DNA from 2 places in the Candidatus Villigracilis proximus genome. Region 1 is predicted to be linked to the other one. Evidence: riboswitches for the same ligand, from Rfam matches in the RefSeq annotation. Region 1 holds a riboswitch; the other holds the start of a gene.
The links. Region 1 has a riboswitch for cyclic di-GMP ahead of IPL71_RS22715 (CpaE/TadZ family protein). Riboswitches for the same ligand answer to the same signal wherever they lie in the genome.

Region 1 (10,319 bases):
AAACCATGCAGCAAAATAAAAGTTGTTTCACCTGAACCAACTTCCTTATAGTGGACCGTCACATCGTTCACTTCTATAAATTTGCTATCGGGTTCGGTAAATTCTTTTTCAGTGACCAATCCCCGTCAACTCTGGGGCAGGCACAAGAAAGGGTACTACTGTAACTATTAAAAAAATAGCTACAGTAATCCAGGCAACTATTTTTTGCCAATGTTTCATAATAGATTCTTTATTTACTTATTTCCTGCAAAAATTCAGAGGTAGCCTTAACAATTTGTGCCTGCTGCTCCCCGCTGGTTATTGTTGCGGCATTATCACCAGGCTGAGGGCCATAATTACCAAATTGCGCGTGATTGCCACCATCAATGACCACATACCCGGCATCGGCTGTAAGCAGCGGTTTCTTCTCGTCAAAAATCTCCATCCCTGCCATATCATTCGTCCCGTAAATGGACAGCATCTTCAAGTCACTATTATTGAGAGATTCGTCTGCCGGGTAAGAAGCCCAGAAAACCAAACCTTCTATTTCATCAAGATGATTCTTCGCAAACAAGGCAGAAGCCACTCCACCAAGAGAATGTCCGCCTGTTACCCAATGTTGAATTTCGGGATACATCGAAAAAACAAGATCTCCCGCATTGATATCAAAGAAAGCCAGATTCAAGCGGACCGGTACAAGCACAACCAAGTATCCCTGTTCAGCAATTGCGCGAAGAGGCGCCGCGTATGAACGATAGTCCACACGCCCGCCGGGGTAAAAGATAAAGCCTGTTGTCGGTTCCATATCCACAGGTTTAAATGTTATATATTTATCCACAGTTACGCTAACTTTTGAATCTGATTCAAGCGCAGATAATGCTTCAGACGCAGGTCCCAAAGGATTCTCTGCCCATACAACAAATCCCAGAACAAATACAACGACTACGATCAATAATCCCCAAAGAACACGTTTAAATATTTTCATTTATCAAATCTCTCGCTTTTTTCCAAATTTGGTCAAACATTTGAACAGTTAATTTGCCCGTCAACGTATTTTGCTGGCTGGGATGATAAGAACACAATACCCAAACCTTATTTTGCAATTGATAAGACGCACCGTGTGCGAATTTATATACCGAATTGCGCAGCGAATTTATTTTGAGAATCCTCTCAAATGCTATCCTCCCGAGGCAAACAATCACTTTGGGCTGGATGATTTGAATCTCACGCTCAAGATACGGCTGGCAATTATTCAACTCAACCGGACTCGGCTTATTATCTGGCGGGGCGCAGCGGCCAGACGCGGTGATATACATGTCTTTGAGGATGAGACCATCGCTTCGGGACTTAACCTCAGCCTGATTCGCGAACCCGGCACGGTGCAACGCTGGGAAAAGAGATCCGCCCGATGCATCGCCTGTAAATTGTCGCCCGGTGCGGTTGGAACCGTGCGCGCCGGGAGCGAGTCCCACCACCAGCACACGCGCCCGCGGATCACCAAACCCTGGGACAGGTTTTCCCCAATACTCTTCGTCTTTATAGGCCTTGCGTTTTACACGCGCAACTTCTTCACGCCATTCTACAAGGCGCGGACATTTACGGCATTGAATGATTTCGTTGTTTAATTTTTCGAGAGACATTTTTTTGAAAGAAGAAAGAGGGAAGAATTACTCAATGAACATGGCGTCGCCAAAGGAATAAAAGCGATATCCATTTTGAATGGCGAGTTTATAGGTTTCAAGAATCTTTTCACGCCCTGCAAAAGCGCTGACCAGCATGATCAGCGTGGACTTGGGCAAATGAAAATTTGTGATCATCGCATCAACAATTTTGTATTGATAACCGGGGAGGATGAAGATATTTGTGGGACCGATGAAGGGCGCAATTGACAATCGACGATTGACGATTGACGACTGGCTGGCGGCGCTTTCAAGTGTCCTCACGCTGGTTGTCCCCACAGCCACCACCCGCCCACCGTTTTGTTTGGTTTGGTTAATTAAGTCTGCGGTTTCCTGTGGGAGTTCGCACCACTCGGTGTGGATCTTATGTTCTTCGGGGTGATCTTCTGTGACGGGGGCGAAAGTGTCCAAGCCAACATGCAAAGTCACATAAGCGATCTGCACACCTTTTTCTTTTAGTTGATTTAATAATTCTGGGGTAAATGGTTTGATAGCGTTCGGGGTCATTCAGTTTTTCGTGAATATAGGGCGGGAGCGGAACGTTGCCCACGTTTGAAAAATACGGCTCGATGGGTTCTGTGAATTTAATCAGCCGTTCGGAGCCTTCGAGAATTTCAAGTATTTCCGCCTGCGGACCATCGTTCACCTGCACCTTCTTGCCTACGCGCAGACCCTTGCCACCCACCAGCGCTTCCCAGGTCAACTCGTCACGGCGGCGCAGGAGGAGCAACTCGACGTGTCCGCCGGTTTCTTTTTTGGCGAAAATTCTGGCAGGGATGACCCGAGTCCGGTTGAGGATAAGGATATCTTTGGGTCGCAGAAGCAGGCTGAGGTCACGAAAGATGCGGTGTTCTACATCCCCCGAATCACGATGCAAAACCAACAGCCGCGATGAATCACGCGGTTCAGCAGGAGTCTGCCCAATGGAAGATTCGGGGAGGTGATAATCGAAGTCGGAAGTTTTCATGAGTCTTTTACTTGAGGCGCGAGGGCAATGGCGATGTAGAACATCCAAATGATGAGGCCGATGTGAAGCACGTCATTTTCTGAGAACCAAAACCCTTTGGCCCAAAGTGCGGCGGTGTTGCCGGAAATAAGATAAAGAAAATAGGCGGCGATGGTGATGCCGAGCCAGATCCATGTGCCTAATAATACAAGGTCTTGGTTAATTTTATATTTGTAATAGCGCCAGCCGTTGATGACGAAAAAGGCGATGATGCCCGGCGCGGCAACAACCAAAAGTAATTCAAATGAGATCAAGAATTTGATCGGGATAAATGCGCCGATCATGACGATGATGAAATATAGAACGGCGTTTGCTATGGCGTATATTGAAAGTGACTTGCGTAGTTTGCCCGTAGTGCTAGAATATGCGACGGCAAGAGTCATTGCGTCTATGCTCCAGACGGAGGCGATGAGGTAGAGGACTTCCCACCAGCTTGTCCAGAGGCAGGTTTCGCGGCCGGCGCATTTGATGGCGTAACTAAAGGCTTCGTAACTTGTGCCGGCGAGCAGTGCGCCGATGCCCCATAAAAGCAGGGCGATGCCCCACCAGAAACGGGAGTGCTGATCGCTGCGGATTTTTAGAAAATACAAACCGACGGCAATCGTTAAGATGCCGAGAAAATAGACAATGATCGATGTACTTGGCTGAACAAAAATAATATTCTGCGAAGCAAATTGAAATTCGGCGAATGGCTGAATTTGCAGCCATGTTTCGGGAGTCTGCGCGGGGGTATATGGGATGGAGTCTAATTGTCCGCAGGCGGCGAGGAGGAAAGAGGTAAGAAGAAAGAGGAGGAGGGAGATGCGTTTCATGTGGTTTTATTTTTGGAAAAAAAGAGTCTGTGCAAAGCAGACTTATTTATGAAATATTTGACCTCTTGCAAAAGTTTATTTTTTACCACAAAAACATAAAGTCTCGAAGACTCAAAGGGAAAAACTTAGTGACGTAATGCCTTGGTGGCTTTGTGGTTTACAACACGTTACTTGTATAAGAGGTTTACTTTTGTACGTTCTTTCAGATGTTATTTTTTGAGAAGACGAAGAATTATATTTAACAAGATGGTTAAAACCACCGATACCAAAATTGAACTTGTAACCGGGAAATAGAATCCGCCGTGCTCCCCTTCGATGCGGATGTCACCGGGCAGTCTGCCGAGTGGGATTCCAAATTTGGCGGCGAGATATACTCCCCCGCCGATGAGAAATAAGGTGATACCAGCGAGCATGAGGGTGCAGGCAAGGGATTCCATTCTCTTTTATCTGACTTCTGCCTCATCAAGATATTTGTACTGTCTCTCAAGCAAACGCATAGAGGCAAGTTCCATATTCCAGTCCAGGACATCCAGTGTATCTTCTATTTCCCGTTCCAGTAATTTTTTTTCAAATTCTGCTGAAGACATGCCTGTTATTTTTTCAAATTCGGCGATACGTTCCCGCGAATGGTCAATTCCCTGCTGTAAAATCTTTAACTGGTTGCGGATCGCCGCTTGTACCAAAGGCCTTAAAGCTTCGTGTGCATTTGCTTTAACAATTACTTCTTGAATCATAGATCACAACCTTTCGTAGAACAGCCCCATATTTTAGGGACATGCGTTACAACAGCCTCTGCTGTCCTTCACCTGTGTAGGTGTATCCCAAATGCTCATAAGCAGATTTGGTAGCCACGCGGCCTTGCGGGGTGCGGTCGAGGAAACCGAGTTGTAAAGATACGGCTCAACTACGTCCATGATGGTGTCTTGTTCTTCGCTGATGGATGCGGCGATGGTGTTTAAACCGACAGGTCCGCCGTTATATTTTTCGATGATGGTTTTGAGTACGCGACGATCCACGTCATCGAGGCCGAGGGGATCAACTTGCAGTAAGTCCAAGGCTTCTTTGGCGACAGTTTTTGTGATGACCCCATTCGCGCGGACTTGGGCAAAATCACGCACGCGGCGTAATAAACGCAATGCCACACGTGGAGTCCCACGGGCTGCGCCGAAGCGGGCACGTAAGGGAGCGGTGACCAATGCCAGACGAGTGGTAGCACCGACAATCGTAAAGCGTGGAAGTTTCAAACGAATGGAGCGGGCAGATGGTCCCTTGCCGATGACGATATCCAGCGCGAAATCTTCCATGGCGGGATAGAGCACTTCTTCGACAGCACGGCCGAGACGATGGACTTCGTCAATAAAGAGCACGTCACCGGCGCGGAGATTTGTCAAAATGGCGGCGAGGTCACCGGCACGTTCAATGACGGGGCCGGCAGTAACTTTCACGTTGACTTCCATCTCATTGGCAAGCACATGCGCGAGCGTGGTCTTTCCCAACCCGGGAGGCCCATAAAAAAGGACGTGATCCAATGCTTCACCGCGTTTGCGTGCTGCCGCGATCAAAATAGACAAGTTCTCTTTAACCTGATCCTGACCGATCAGGTCATTTAGTTTTTCGGGACGAAGGGCATTATCTACACGGTCATCGGGTTTGGCTTCAGGGTCAAGAGGCTTTCCTGACGCGGAGCTTGTCGAAGGGCGGGGAGGTTTAGTCATAGCGGAGATTATACCCCGCAGGAGTTCGATGACAATAAACCGCGTCCCAGTTTTCAGTTAAGAGCGAAGCGGGGTTTACATCCCCCCAAAAAATTAGTTGGGCGGCATGGCGGTGGTCTCAAAACGAATCTCGCCCATTTCAAGGGTGGTGGCAGTGGTGACTTGAATGGAAAAATCACGGCCTATTAATTCATCTGCAACAATGAGGATCTGCTCACCGGAAGGGACACGGCGCAATTCAAAGTTTCCATTTGCATCAGTTTGCGTTTTAAGTTCAGTGCCGAGAATAAATATTTCGCCGATAAATGGTTGACCGTCTTCATCTACGACGCGGCCTTGCACAACGGCGGTGCCTGTCAGAGTGGCGAGCGTGCGATTTTCTTTTAATAAAAGCGCTACACCAAAGAGAGAGACGACGATAAATGTTAGCAACAAGATCACGCGGAATTTTTTGCGGCCTGCATCAGGTGCGGGGGTGTTTTCAGGCATGCCATCTTTAAATTGATCAAGCTCGGGGGATTCGTCGAATTGCATGGCTGCTCCTTTTAGGGTGTTTCAAAAACAGAGAAGTCGCCGATACAGGCAGAGGTACCAAACCAGGAACGAAGTCCTGTTCCACCTGTGGTGTAGGTGCTGTCTTGGGCTGAGAGGACTTCCTTCCCATCCATTACTACTGTGTAGGTGTCACCTGAGACGTTAATTTCAAAATCATGCGGGGTGTTATATACATTTTCTCCGATTGGAGTAACTGCAATGGGGGTTGAAATTTCACGACCATTGATCCATTGACGAATGAGAAGTGCCCCGTTTGGGTATTTAGATGATTTCCAGCCTGGATCATATTGAAAGACATACCCATCCAGCCCATTACTGTCAACAGTCGAACGGAAAAACACACCATATCCATTACCGCTTGAGATGCTAACATCATCCATCTTAATGACATAATCTGATTCAGGCAATTTCATGGAACATTTATTCATGGCCTGCAACCCGCTGCCAAAACACATCTGACCATCGTTCAAAGACACCGTATTATTCAAGGGTTGCCACGCGCTTAGATCGCCGTCAAAAGAATCCTGACAGTACATCTTCTGTTCATTGCAAGACTCTCCACCGCCTATACCGCTTGCCACTGTGCAATAAAGATCAGACAGGGAAACGCCGCCAAGGCTTAATGCGAGAATCAAACCGACAACAATCAATGCGAGTAAGAGTCCATATTCAACAAGACCCTGTCCATTTTGGATATTAATCCGCGAAATTTTTTCATGTTTTTCTCCCAATTTTCAATTGATCGTCTGGCATGGGAAATATCCCTGTATTATCAGCCGGCGATCACGATTTTTCCTGACGGGCCTGCGCGCGTACTTTTACACGCTTAAGCCCTTCCCCTGCACTCTCGGGCGGATTTTGTTTATGATCTTCCTTGCTGTAAAGATACGCCAGATCTTCCAAAAATGCACCCAAAGGATCAAGCGGCATCTGCAAGGCGGAAGGTTTCCCGTATAAGATCGAAGAGACAACCGCTTCGCCGGCGTAAGGAATCACAACGCCCAATTCCCTTTTCAATGCGCCTTCAATTCCGGCGCGCGGTAACCCTTTCCCCTTAAAAGGCCAATTCAAGATCAAGGTTGTCCGGTCGGGCGGATAGTGAAGCTGCCCAAAAGTTTCCAGGGCATTCGCGGCGCAGCGGACAGATGCCGTTTCAGGCGAGAGCATGAGCAGTATTTGGTCAGCCATATCCAGACCTGCCAGCGTGGTTTCTGAAAAATCATGGGGCAGATCCAGAATAATATAATGATAATGGGCGCGGAGCAATCCGATGGCAGACTGGACATGGTCGGCTGTAATGACTTCCGCTTCCTGCGGACGGCGCGGAGATGCAAGGACATGCACACCTGAATCGTGATGAAGCAAAACAGAGTTAATCAGATCCATGTCCATTTCTTTTGCGGGAGAGCGCCCCAGATCGGCCCAGGAATTACGAAGGGGAAGATCAAGGAGCAGCGCACTCTGTCCATTCATAAACGCCAGGTCCACCAGCACTGTAGGCGTGCCCCAAATTTGTGATAATGATGCGGCCAGATTTGACGAAAGCATGGACACCCCAATTCCCCCGCGCAATGAAAATACCGCAATCACCTTCCCCGATACTTCTTCATTTGTTTGAACAGATTCCCGCTCTGAAAACCGCCTTAACAACACCTTGACCCTGGCGCGCAATTCCTGCGACTCAAATGGCTTTGCTAAAAAATCATCCGCGCCAGAGTCAAAAGCCTTGATCTTATCTTCAACACCACTGAGCGCGGTCAAAATAATGATCGGAATTTTCGCGGTGGACGGAATTTGACGCAGACGCTCACAAAGAGTGTATCCATCCATGTCCGGCATCATGACGTCCAGAATCGCCAATGCCGGAGGCTTGGATTTGATCACCTCCAGGGCCTCAATGCCGTTTCGAGCCGTTATGATTTCATAACCATCTTTTAGAAGAATAGAACCCACCATCTTCAAATTTAATTCAGTATCATCTACAATGAGAATTCGCTCAGACATAAGGTCTCCTTTTGCCTGCGTAGAGTATAGCATGGGGAAGAATTCAAAGTGTAAAAAACATATTACAGTTTATTTACAGATAAATGACAAAAGCAAACAGGGATGACGCGCGTTCGGTCATCCCTGTGAAAAGATTTGCTCTTCGGCAGCCTGGCAATCATGATCACGAAAAATAATTTTGTGATTGTAGACCCATGACTTTGTGCCATCAGGTTTCCCTGATTTTACCTTTCGGAAGTCGGTCAATCCTGACCAGAAACTTATACTGGTTTTAGATTCCTGACTTTGCGTCGCCGTCTTTTGGCGGTTTTGCTTTTATCGGCAGTCTGGCGGTCGTGACTCAGTTCAGCGTTAGACCCATGACTTTGCGTCGCCGGGTTTTCCCGGTTTTGCTCTTTCTCGGAGCAACTTTATTATTGCACGAGAAAATGTTTTTTTCAATCACTCAGATGTTCTAATAAAAAAATCTCCGCCAGTTGACGGAGATTTTTTTATTATTGTTGTACAACTTCCCTGAAGGTAGCTTCCACGGTCATGCCCCACTTCAAACGCGGATCGTTTTCCGCCACCGCAATGCGGACTGTATAAAGAATGTCACCGCCTTGTTGGGTGTAGGCCTGGCTGATCTCTGTGACCGTGCCGCTGAGAGCCAAATCAGAAAGAGCATCAGGGATGAGCGTAACAGTTTGTCCTTTACTGATTTTTACCACTTCGAGTTCAGTTACATCTGTGGTTTCAACAACCCAGGTATTAAAATTGGCAATGCTAATCACACGCGTTTCAGCTGTCACCTGCTCACCCACTTTCACATTGACATCCGCCACAGTGCCGCCAAACGGTGCAGTTATGATGTAATTGGAAAGCGTATCTTTTGCAGCATCAAGATTTGCTTTTGCCAATGAGAGCTGATCTGAATTCGGGCCGTCAAGGCTGATCTCATATTGATATTTCGCTTCGGCTTCAAGACCAAGTGCGGCATCATAATCCGCGCGTACTTCATCACGTTTGCGAATAGTGGCTTCCAGATCGCGGATGGCTTGATTCAGATCGTCCTGTGCCTGTTCAAGATCATCCTCGGCATTCTTGCGTTTGGAGTTATCGACATCAAGGTCTTTATATTTATCGAAGTCTTCCTGCGCATCGGCCACATCTTGTTGACGATCTTCTATTGTCGCCTTGTCATCTTCGATGCTGTCTTCGATGCTGTCAACATTCAAATCTTCCCATTTATTTTCGGCCTTGCCGCGCGCAATTTGCGCATCCATATAAGCCTGCCAGAGTTTGGCGCGGTCACTGCTTTCATTGCGGAGGAGGACATCATAGGCATTTTGGGCGACGACAACCTGCGCTTCAGCCCCGCCCGCATTTGCGAGGCGGACGAGGACATCCCCTTCGCTGACGGTATCTCCGGCGCTCACCAGAACTTCCTCAACGACACCGCGTGCCTGAAAAAATAGGTTCGCACCCTGAATCGGTTCGAGGCGGCCTTCCGCGACAACATCACTGGACGAGACAATTTCCGCTGGGGCGGGTGTGGCCTCAGGTTGATTTCCACACGCGGCGAGCGCGAGTGAAAGGATGGTTAGTATTGCGATCATAGTTAGTGTTTGTTTTTTCATTTTATACCTTCTTGTCATTTCATTGTTTATGTGATTATTTTCTACTCTATACACAAACCCTAAAGGTCTGCCTTGCTTGGTAAAATCCCGAATAACAAAAGACCTTTAGGTTTTTTACCAAAACAAATATTTTTATTCGTAAGCCAATACTTCACGAATGGTCAAACGCGCGGCATTACGGGCCGGCAAAATGGAACCCAACACCGAAAGAACCAGCACCAGCGCAAACCAGATGGCGTAGCCCAAATACGTGAAGACCACTTGAATGGGTGTTTCAAACACAGCCAGACTGACAATATAGGAAAGTCCGTATGTAATTGGTATGGAAACCACGATCGCCAGAATAAATGAAATCGTGCCGATCACAAAGCCTTCTGCGATGATCGTGCGCATGACGGCGCGGTCATCAGCGCCGATGGCGCGCATGATGCCGATTTCACGCGTGCGCTCAAGGACGTTCATGCCCATGGTGCCGGTCAACCCCATTGCGCCTACCACGGCTGTCAGAATAGCCATGATGAGCAAAAAGACCACCAGAATATCCAAACTCTCCGAAGCAGTATCAAGCGAGGCCAGGCCTGATTCGGATTTACGAACTTTGAATCCTTCGTCGCGGAAGAAATGATCCAGCTTCTCGGCCATCAAATCCTGATAGACGCGGTCATGTTGATTTGTGACCATACGAAAAGAGAAGGAACGATTTGCAAGGTTTGATATCTGCGAAATATATTCATAAGGCGCATAGGCCAGAATGCCTTCATTACCGACAAATTTAAAGATACCAACAACTTCCCAGGATTCTTCCCTGCCTTGAATCTTGAGCAGTAAATGGTCGCCGGGCTGCAAGTTGGGATAAAACTCAAGTACTGCTTCACTGATCGCCAGCTTGCGAACATCATCCTTGCGAATCCAGCGGCCGGATGCGATCAACGGATTGACCAGCTCACTTT
Region 2 (10,319 bases), on a different contig from region 1:
GGCATCGGCATCCCGTTTAACCTTTATGGCTGGCAACTCGATCAAAGGCGCGGCAGAAGCAGCGTTAAAGAAATGGGATCTGGAAGAGCGCCCCGCCATTGCAGAATTTAAATATCTCGCACCGCGCACCACCCCATTCGATCACGATACTGGATATTCCATGCCGAATTTTTCGTATTCTTATGTGGCCCAAGCCGCCGAAGTGAAAGTAGACACACAGACCGGCCATATACGCGTGATTCGCATCGTCTCTGCAGATGATGTTGGCAAGGCGATCAACCCTGATCTCGTTGTCGGTCAGATTGAAGGTGCCGTCGTACAAGCACATGGCTATGCGATACTCGAAGATTACAAAACAAAAGATGGCCGCGTGCTGACCGATCAATTTAGCACCTATCTCATCCCGACCATCTTGGATATTCCCGAATCTGTCGAGTCGGTTCTTGTGGAGGTTCCTGATCCCAATGGCCCCTGGGGTGCGCGTGGACTTGGCGAATTGCCCCTGCTGCCAGTTGCGCCAGCCATCGCCGCCGCCATTCACGATGCAATTGGCATCTGGATCGATGCATTCCCATTCACCCCTGAACGTGTTTTGCGGGCGCTTGGAACAATAAGATAGGCTTTTTTGTAAGGGGTACAAAAACAGGGGCAGACGCAAAGTCTGCCCCCGTGATAAAAAAAGATTATGTCATTTCCCTATTTTGATGAAACAAAAATACTCGATGAAACCGCACGCCAAACAGCGCATGGTTCGTTTATTCCGCTTACAGATGGAGTCACCCACTATCAATTAAGCGGGCCGCAAGATGGGCCGCCCGTTGTGCTTGTGCATGGATTCTCCGTCCCATATTTTATTTTCGACAACACTTTCGATTTTCTGGTCAATTCAGGTTTTCGCGTATTACGGTATGATCTTATAGGCCGTGGATATTCAGACAAGCCCAATGTCAACTATGACATTCACCTTTTTGTGCGGCAGCTCAAAGACTTGCTCGATGCACTGAGACTTAAACAAGTTAACTTGATCGGGCTTTCAATGGGCGGAGTAATCACAACATCGTTTGTCTACGAATACCCCGAGTACGTCCGCAAACAGGTGTTGATCGCCCCGGCGGGTGCAAGGCGCGTGTCATTGGCTTGGTTTCTAAAAGCAATGAAACTGCCCATTTTGGGCGAGCTGGCGCTTGGTCTGTTTGGAAGCATGAGTATGGTAAAAGCAATCGCATCTGATCTGTTTGACCCTGAGTCGGTGGAACATTTTCAATCGCAATATAAGATACAGATGCAATTCAAGGGATTTAAGCGTGCGATCTTATCCACGATGCGGAATGGGATGCTTGATTCTTTTTACGAAACTTATACGCGCGCTGGAAATCTGCAAAAGCCCACTTTGCTATTTTGGGGCATAAACGACAAGACCGTACCCTTTGAATACAGCCGGTCTGTGATGCAGGCCATGCCACACGCAGAGTTTCATGCAATCGAGAACTGTGGACATATTCCGCATTACGAAAAACCTGAAGTTGTAAACCCGATCCTGCTGGATTTTCTATCCAGATAGATCTTTACAGCACAGGAACATAGAAAGTTTATAAAGAGATTGGAGGTTCATCAAAATGAATAAACAAGATATTCAAGTCTTTGCCAATACAATAACTGGGCGAACAAACGTATTCTGGATACTGCCGCACAGGTAACCGCAGAACAATTTCTGGCACCCGCTTCATATCCACATGGCGGGCTGCGAAGCACATTGACACATACGCTTTTTGCAGAATGGATCTGGCGCAAGCGCTGGCTGGGAGAATCACCGTCCCAACGGATGAAACCGGAGGACTTCCCGACATGCGCGTCACTGCAAGCACGCTGGCTGGAAGAAGAAACTGCGCTCAACGCATTTGTGGAAAGCCTAAGCGATGAGAAATTGAATGCACCTTTTTACTTCAAGACCACACAAGGCAATGAAATGGAAAGTATCCTCTGGCACGCGATGGTGCATGTAGTTAATCATGGCACACAGCACAGAAGCGAAGCCGCGGTAATGCTGACGGATTTCGATCATTCGCCGGGCGAAATCGATATGATTGGATTCTTCCGCGAGATGAAATAGATTGCGATGGTTTTCCTTTGGCTTCGCTCCGGATGAATATAAAATATGATAAACACAACTCAAAATTTTATTAAACGCAATCGCTATAAGTTGTCGATGTTTGGACTGATGTTATCGGCTTCGGTGATTTGCGTACTGCTGGTAGCAGCGCGCATTACATACAGTGATACAGGACGGTACACAGGATTGGTATGGAATCTTTTTCTGGCCTGGATTCCCTTTGTGCTGGCTTATCTGGCGTATGCCCTATCCTGGAAAAAACCGCTTTTATATTTTGTACTGCCTTTCACCGCGTTTCTCTGGCTGCTCTTCTTCCCCAATGCTCCCTATATTTTGACAGATTTACAACATCTTGCCAAAGAGACATCCGGCGCGCCGGTTTGGTATGACGTGATTGTGATGGTCTGGTTTTCGTGGACAGGTCTGCTGCTCGGCCTTGTTTCACTCTACCTAATGCACGATATCGTCCAGCGCACTTTTGGACGCTGGTTCGGCTGGGCTTTTGTTCTCTTCGTTTCAGGCTTGAGCAGTTTTGGCGTATATCTGGGACGTTTTGTACGCTTTAATTCATGGGATTTACTAGACGACCCAACTGAGATCGTGGTCACAATTCTTGGCCTGGCGATTGACCCCTCCAAACGACTGGTGGCATTTACGATCTTATTTGCGGCATTTTATTTGTTTGTATATCTCACCTTGTATTCCTTTGCGCATTTATTGCAGGAGCAGAATGTGAGTGTAAAGTAAAAAATAACAGCGGGAATTTTGCGAGGTTTTGAGAGGCATTGAAGGCTGGGCTGACTACAATTGGCGAAAAACAATTTGGAGATGTATTTCATGAAAAAACTTTATACTCACCTACAGCCCTATAAATTTCGGATGACAGTCTTTGCTTTGCTATGCGGGGCGACATTACTTTCACTGGTATTATTCCGCGTGCGGACTTTGATCAGCGGATCGCTGGATTACGCATTTTTGATCTGGAATATTTTTCTGGCATGGATTCCGCTTGGACTGGCCTACACAGCTTCGATCTTTTCATGGAAACGCAGGTTTCTGATATTTACCGTACCTGTGGTGGCTGTCTTATGGATGCTTTTCTTTCCAAATGCGCCTTATATTCTGACAGACCTGCAACATTTGGGGTATCCCAAGCCTGATGTGCCGCTATGGTTCGACACACTCTTATTGATCTGGTTCGCATGGACAGGCCTGCTGCTCGGCGTGGTTTCGATGTTTCTAATGCATGATATTGTACGCCGTCAGTTTGGGCGCGCGGCAGGCTGGATATTTGTTTTCACCGCGGGTGTACTATGCAGCCTCGGAATTTACATCGGGCGTTTTCTACGCTGGAATTCATGGGACATGTTCTTTCATCCACTTGAGCGTTTACGTGATTTCATGTATTATGCATCTCATCCGAGTATGCAGTCCATTATTTTCATCAGCGTATTCTCAACTTTCTTTATTTTCTTTTATGTAACTCTTTACGCGTTTGGTCTTTTACTTCAAGAACAGGCGCCTCGCATGATCCCCACAGGAGATACCATGAGCAATTTAATCGTTTTACGCGGCGGGGGCGACCTTGCAAGCGGCGTAGCTCTACGTTTACACCGCGCCGGTTTTCAACTGGTCATCATTGAGTTGGAAAAACCTTTGGCTGTTCGCCGGACTGTTTCATTTTCTGAGGCTGTTTATGAGGGAGCACAAACTGTTGAAGGGACGACCGCGCGTCTAGTATCGCCAGATCAGTTTCAGGTTACGTTGGAAGCGGGTGAAATTCCAGTATTGGTTGATCCGCAGGCAAATATTCTCCGCAATCAATTTTTGACAAGTCCACAATCAACTTTTGTGGTGGATGCGCGGCTATTAAAAGTTCCGCCTGAACATCTGGATGTAAACATTCCGCTTCATATCGGACTGGGGCCTGGATTCTGCGCCGGTGAGAATTGCCACGCTGTAATAGAAACCCGCCGCGGACATACCTTGGGGCGCGTGTATTGGAGCGGGTCGGCACAGGAAGATAGCGGTGAACCTGATGGAGACAGAAGACGCGTGCTGAGAGCGTCACACGATGGCGTATTAATCTCTTCAGTGAATATCGGAGAACATTTGGAAGAAGGCCAATTTATTGGCGAAATCGAACCGGATGATGAAAGCGAAAATTTCTTCGATCTTTAGCCCATTTACAGGTGTGCTGCGCGGATTAATCCGCCCCGGCCATCATGTGACACGCGGAATGAAGATCGGTGATGTAGATCGACGTAATGACCCCGCGCTTTGTACGCTGGTCTCTGATAAAGCGCTGGCAGTCGGCGGTGGTGTTTTGGAAGCAGTATTAACATTTGGCGCAAGAAAAAAAGATGAAGGTTTTCTGTAACAAAAAACCCTCAAAAAATTAACTGCAAAAATATAAAAATTTCTCTTCAGACTGATTCAAAAAACTTAGTCCGCTAAAATCAGGAAATATCACGATGATGCTTGTAAGTAATTTCGGATAATGTCTAATAGACATTATCCGAAATTAAATCGGGGCAATGATCGCTTCGTGCGCAGAAAATGAAGATTTTCTTTTTTATCAATAAAATCAGAACCATACTTCAAACAAAAAAAGCCATGACAAACTCCCTGCTATCTCAACTTCCAAGTCCGGCGTCAAAGCGCATCGCATTGCGAGTCAGCGCGCCGGCAGAACGCGCCCTGCGCCAAAACCACCCCTGGGTCTTCGATCAAGCCATTATCGAACAAAGTCACCAGGGTGCCCCCGGCGATCTCGCGGTCATCTTCGACAACAAACGCCGCTTCCTTGCCATCGGCTTATATGATCCAACCTCATCCATTCGCGTGCGCATCCTTCAACATCGGCAGCCCGCCATAATTGACAAAAACTGGTTTCAAACAAAGATCATGGCAGCCAGCCAGATTCGAAAACCACTCACACAACAACTCACCGATGGCTACAGACTCATCCATGGCGAAAATGACGGCCTGCCCGGATTGGTCATTGATCGTTATGCAGAGACTCTTGTCTTAAAAATTTACAGCCCAAGTTGGATCCCCCATCTTAAAGAATTTTGTTCCGCGCTCGCTCAGGTCCATCCCTCCAAAAGATTGATATTGCGGCTTAGCCGCTCATTAAATAAACAAAGCGGATTCTTATATGGACTCGAAGATGGGATGACGCTCACGGGTCACCCGTCCGAAGGCCTGCTTCTGTTTCAAGAAAATGGACTAACCTTTGAGTGTGACCCGATCCACGGGCAAAAGACGGGCTTCTTTCTCGACCAACGTGAAAACCGTGCTCGTGTTGAAAAATTATCCAAGGGGAAATCTGTGCTAAATGTATTCGCTTACACTGGCGGATTCTCAGTTTATGCCGCTCGCGGCGGCGCAAAAGAAATCGTCAGCGTAGATATCAGTGCGCCCGCCATACAAGCTGCAATCAATAACTTTTCACATAACCTGCATATCCCCACAGTAAAATCTGCTGTACACGAAACCATTGCCGAAGATGCCTTTGAAGTTCTTGCCCGCATGGAATCACAAAAGAGGTTCTTCGACCTTGTCATCATCGACCCGCCCATGTTCGCGCAGAATCAGAGTCAAGTTGCAGCGGGGCTGGCTGCTTATAGAAAGCTGACCAGGCTCGGGTTAAGTGTGCTGCGCTCTGGCGGGGTGTTGGTGCAGGCTTCCTGTTCCAGCCGCATTGATGCTCAATCCTTTTTTGATGCCATCCACCAATCCGCCAGAGAATCCAACCGCCGATTGATAGAGATTGAACGCACCAGCCACGCGCTTGACCATCCGATTGGATTTGAAGAAGGGGCGTACCTCAAGTGCCTGTTTGCCACAGCGGCATAAAAAATTTTCTAGGGAATAAGATCAAAGGCTCTGGTTAGAAAGACGGCCATTTGCGCACGTGTTACAGGCTCGTCAGGACAATAATTTCCATTGCCGCAGCCGCTTGTAATTCCATCCGTGCTGAATTGCTCAACCCAAGCCGCGGCCCAATAATCGGAGGGTACATCCTGAAACAAAAGACCGGAAGGAGCAGATGGGGCATAATCAGCACCATGTTTGGCACGCAATAAAAATACCGCCATTTGAGCACGAGTCACCGGGCTATCAGGGCAATAATTTCCATTTCCACAGCCGCTTGTCACTCCATCAACCGCAAGAACTTCGATCCAATAACGTGCCCAATGATCAGCTGTATCATTGAAGCTAAGCATACCAACAGAAGGAGAAAAACCGGAGCCTTTCATACTGCGCTCAAGAAAAACCGCCATTTGTCCGCGAGTGACGATATCGTTTGGACAATAGAGCAAAGGCGAAAGTGAACAGCCGCCAGTGATCTCGGCATTATATAACTGTTCAATGGACGACGATGCGAAGGCATTCACGTCCACATCCTCAAAAGTAGATGTAGATGGCGGGTTTGCATCAACTACGCCTAACTGAATTGTGATGGTCAAAAAGTCATTCCCGTTGACCAGTTTCTCAATATCCGCGTCAAATATGGAAAAATATCTGGCTGAAGCAACATAACCTTCTTTATATACTTTGATCAGGCGTAAAAAATCATAACTATTATGCGGATTGCTCAAACCACCCCAACTAAAGCCAATCTCTCCATTTTCGTTTGTAAGATCATCCACCATTAATTGTGTAGAGTATGGAGAACCACCAAAAACGCTCCACACATCAACTTTGGCTTCATTCAGAGGCTGTCCATCAGTGGAAACTACCTTAATGTTAATTTGTGAAAGGTCTATTGTGGGAGATCCGTTACGATAATCACTGCTAATGATCTTCGCTGTCAATTTTGAATATTCAACATAATCGAGCAGATTTGCGCGATTGGCCGGTTGCCCGGCGATCATGGCTTGTGCCGCGTTCTTCAATAACGGATCGGTCATGAAATCGGGTTTGTCGCTCCAGAATGCATCGTTTTGGTTAAGGATGTTTATATTAAGCAGAGGAGCAACTCCGGTTGCATCTTGAATGGTGGTAAGTTTATAGTATTCTCCATACCCCGCTCCGAATACATGCGCCAACTCATGGAGCATATTGTTGATCTGTGTCCAATAATCGACCACCTCATCCGCAGAAAGTGAATTGGGGTCATAGAGTTTTGTCCATTTTAAACCTGCAAGAACTCCGGCGCCGCCATCGTCAATACCGGCGTATCCACCGTAAGAGATTGAATAGTCCGTGCGAATCGCATGTACCCAGATCTCAAAATCTTCCACAGGCAAAGGAGGGGTTGCTTGATTTGAGTGAGGCTGTGTATTCGTGAGAATAATACCTGTTTCAGGGTTAAATATCAGGCGACGGGATGTGTTCTTTGCCAGAATAACATTCATATCATGCACATATTCACCAAGAACTGCTTTTGCAAAGTTCACATCAGGCACAAGAGCAGGGTCAAGATAAAATTTAATGACGTGCTCTTTTACGGCAACAGATTCAATGCGGCTTGATGCAGCAAAAACAGGCGCAGGAACTGCAGTCAGACAAAGTGTCAAAATGATGGCAAGGCAGATGGAGTTAGAAAAATATTTGGGTACCATTGTTTCTCTCCTGACAAGGGCACCCGGAACGCAAAAACTCGCGCTGATTCGTTTTCGGAGGCCTGGCAATCATGGCCACATCAGTGGCGGTAGACCCGTTGGCTTTGCGTCCCCGGCTTTCGCCGGGTTTGCCCTTATCGATACAAACTTTGTAAAGTTCAAAAATAACAAAAAAAGCGAACCTGGATTCATTCAGGTCCGCCAAGGAATAACCATATATAAAGTTCTGGCGGCCTGGCAATCATGACCACATTTGCTGTGGCGGTAGACCCGTTGGCTTTGCGTCCCCAGTTTTCACTGGGTTTGCCTTTATCAATTTCTTATTACAAAATCATTATACAGATATTTCCTCTTAATTAACCTAACAATTATGAAATTCAACGTTACAATTTTGTATACAGTAAAAAAACAAGCAAACAAAAATATGCTCCAGTCACTGCTCAAAAAGAATCGCTCATCTTTGGAAATCTGAAAATCAAATCTGCCAAAATAAAACACCCCTACAGTTTTTAACTGTAGGGGTGTTTTATGAAAATTATCTTATTGCCGGATGACTACGGCAGAGGTAGATTGAAAACTTTTTGAAGGAATACCGCCATCTGGGCACGTGTCACGGAACTCTCGGGGCAATATAGTCCTGCTGCACAACCACTGGTAATCCCTTCAGCCGCCAACTCTTCGACCCAGGCGACTGCCCAATGACTTTGTGGAACATCTGTAAAGACTGTGCCACTGGAGGCCGGCGGAGTGTAAGCTGACCCATGCTTGGCCTTTAGCAGGAAGACGGCCATCTGCGCACGTGTTACTTCCGCATCCGGGCAGTAAACGCCTGCTCCACATCCACCAGTGATGCCATCGGCTGCCAGTTGTTCGATCCAGGCGGCTGCCCAGTACCCTTGTGGAACATCTGTAAAGACTGTGCCAGTTGCGGCAGGAGGAGTAAATCCGGAACCGCGCATTCCCTTTTCGATGAAGATCGCCATCTGCGCCCGGGTGACAGAAGCATCAGGGCAATAGTTTAATGGGTTGGTTGTACAACCGCTCGTGATTCCAGCTTCATAGATCGCTTGAATATAACGAGCTGCCCAGAAACCTTGAGGCACATCCATAAAGGTTTGCGTGTCCAGAAGATTATTGACAGTAATCACAAACGTTCTGGTAACGCTAAGTGTGGCGGCGTCTGTACTGCGGACACAGATGCTGTAAGTATTTTTAGTTTCGTAATCAAAAAGCACAGCAGTCTTCAAGCTATCACCGTTGATTGTGAAAGAAGCATCATCAGTACCCCGCAGAATTCATAAGTGAAGGTGTCACTCATGTCAGAATCTGTAGTGGAGAATGTTCCAACCAACGTACCTACAGCTTGATTTTCGTTGAAATTACTCTTTGATATAGAGATATCTGTTGGTGGATTGTTGACGGCGGTCACGGTAATGTTGACCGTGGCAGGAGCACTGTCCACGGTTCCGTCATTGACCTTGAAGGTGAAACTATCTGCACCGTTGTAGTTCGCGGCGGGAGTGTAAGTCCGATTCGCGCCGGTTCCAGTTAATGTTCCATGTGCTGGATTGGTCACGATCACATAGGTCAATGTGTCGCCGTCCGCATCGGTACCAGCCAGAGTAATGGCCTTGGCTGTATCTTCATTGGTGCTAACAGACTGCGGGCTCGCGACCGGGGCAACATTTGCGAATGTGATATTGATACTCACTGTTGCAACAGTGCTGTCCACCGTTCCATCGTTGACCTTGAAGGTAAAGCTGTCCGTGCCTGTGTAATTCGTGTTCGGTGTGTAGGTTCGGCTTGCGCCAGTGCCGCTAAGAGTGCCATGTGACGGAGTTGCCACAATAATATAAGTTAAGGAATTGCCGTCTATGTCTGAGCCAGTCAGTGTAATAGCTTTGGGTGTGTTCCTCGTTGTGCTGACAGACTGGTCGTTGGCAACCGGCACATCATTGACGGCGGTCACGGTGATACTAACAGTGGCAGGAGCACTGTCCACAGTTCCGTCGTTGACCTTGAAGGTGAAACTATCTGCACCGTTGTAGTTTACGGCGGGAGTGTAAGTCCGATTCGCGCCGGTTCCAGTTAATGTTCCATGTGCAGGGTTGGTCACGATCACATAGGTCAATGTGTCGCCGTCCGCATCGGTGCCAGCCAGAGTAATTGCCTTGGCTGTATCTTCATTGGTGCTAACAGACTGCCCCCCCCTCCGGCCGCCCTGCTCGCGCCCCCCCCCGCCCGCGCCGCGCCCCTGCCCCGCGGCCGCGCCTGCCCCCCGCCCCCCCCCCCCCCCCCCCCCGCGGCGGCCCGGTGCCCCGCGGCCCCCCCCCCCCGGCCCCGCCGTGCCCGGGGCCCGCCCCGTTGGGCGGCGGGCCCCCCCCCCCCCGCCCTCCCGCCCGGGCCGCCCGCCCCCCCCCCCCCCCGCCCCCCGCCGGCTCTTCGGCCTGGGCTCGCGACCGGCACATCATTGACGGCGGTCACGGTGATGCTGACAGTGGCGGGAGTACTGTCCACGGTTCCGTCGTTGACCTTGAAGGTGAAACTATCTGCACCGTTGTAGTTCGCGGCGGGAGTGTAAGTCCGATTCGCACCGGTTCCAGTTAATGTTCCATGTGCAGGATCGGTCACGATCA

Region 2: another riboswitch for cyclic di-GMP. It lies ahead of IPL71_RS13360 (S-layer homology domain-containing protein); the one in region 1 lies ahead of IPL71_RS22715 (CpaE/TadZ family protein).

The regions. Positions count from the first base shown of each region.
Region 1 is NZ_JADJUO010000028.1:31,230-41,548, reverse strand. Features, by position in the region: gene IPL71_RS22765 (alpha/beta fold hydrolase) at 1-119, opposite strand, end outside; gene IPL71_RS22760 (alpha/beta hydrolase) at 230-964, opposite strand; gene IPL71_RS22755 (uracil-DNA glycosylase) at 951-1,619, opposite strand; partial or broken gene IPL71_RS22750 (S-adenosylmethionine:tRNA ribosyltransferase-isomerase) at 1,647-2,625, opposite strand; gene IPL71_RS22745 (hypothetical protein) at 2,622-3,476, opposite strand; gene IPL71_RS22740 (DUF2905 domain-containing protein) at 3,686-3,913, opposite strand; gene IPL71_RS22735 (hypothetical protein) at 3,920-4,210, opposite strand; partial or broken gene ruvB (Holliday junction branch migration DNA helicase RuvB) at 4,257-5,191, opposite strand; gene IPL71_RS22725 (carboxypeptidase-like regulatory domain-containing protein) at 5,285-5,725, opposite strand; gene IPL71_RS22720 (3-keto-alpha-glucoside-1,2-lyase-like domain-containing protein) at 5,737-6,477, opposite strand; gene IPL71_RS22715 (CpaE/TadZ family protein) at 6,530-7,750, opposite strand; cyclic di-GMP riboswitch class I at 7,892-7,989, opposite strand; cyclic di-GMP riboswitch class I at 8,068-8,154, opposite strand; gene IPL71_RS22710 (HlyD family secretion protein) at 8,245-9,369, opposite strand; gene IPL71_RS22705 (ABC transporter permease) at 9,502-10,319, opposite strand, start outside.
Region 2 is NZ_JADJUO010000011.1:22,817-33,135, reverse strand. Features, by position in the region: gene IPL71_RS13395 (xanthine dehydrogenase family protein molybdopterin-binding subunit) at 1-619, shown strand, start outside; gene IPL71_RS13390 (alpha/beta fold hydrolase) at 686-1,561, shown strand; partial or broken gene IPL71_RS13385 (DinB family protein) at 1,649-2,110, shown strand; gene IPL71_RS13380 (DUF1361 domain-containing protein) at 2,156-2,857, shown strand; gene IPL71_RS13375 (DUF1361 domain-containing protein) at 2,948-4,291, shown strand; gene IPL71_RS13370 (hypothetical protein) at 4,260-4,490, shown strand; gene IPL71_RS13365 (class I SAM-dependent rRNA methyltransferase) at 4,727-5,971, shown strand; gene IPL71_RS13360 (S-layer homology domain-containing protein) at 5,980-7,683, opposite strand; cyclic di-GMP riboswitch class I at 7,737-7,826, opposite strand; cyclic di-GMP riboswitch class I at 7,909-8,001, opposite strand; gene IPL71_RS13355 (S-layer homology domain-containing protein) at 8,238-8,930, opposite strand; gene IPL71_RS13350 (Ig-like domain-containing protein) at 8,927-9,844, opposite strand; gene IPL71_RS13345 (Ig-like domain-containing protein) at 9,811-10,319, opposite strand, start outside.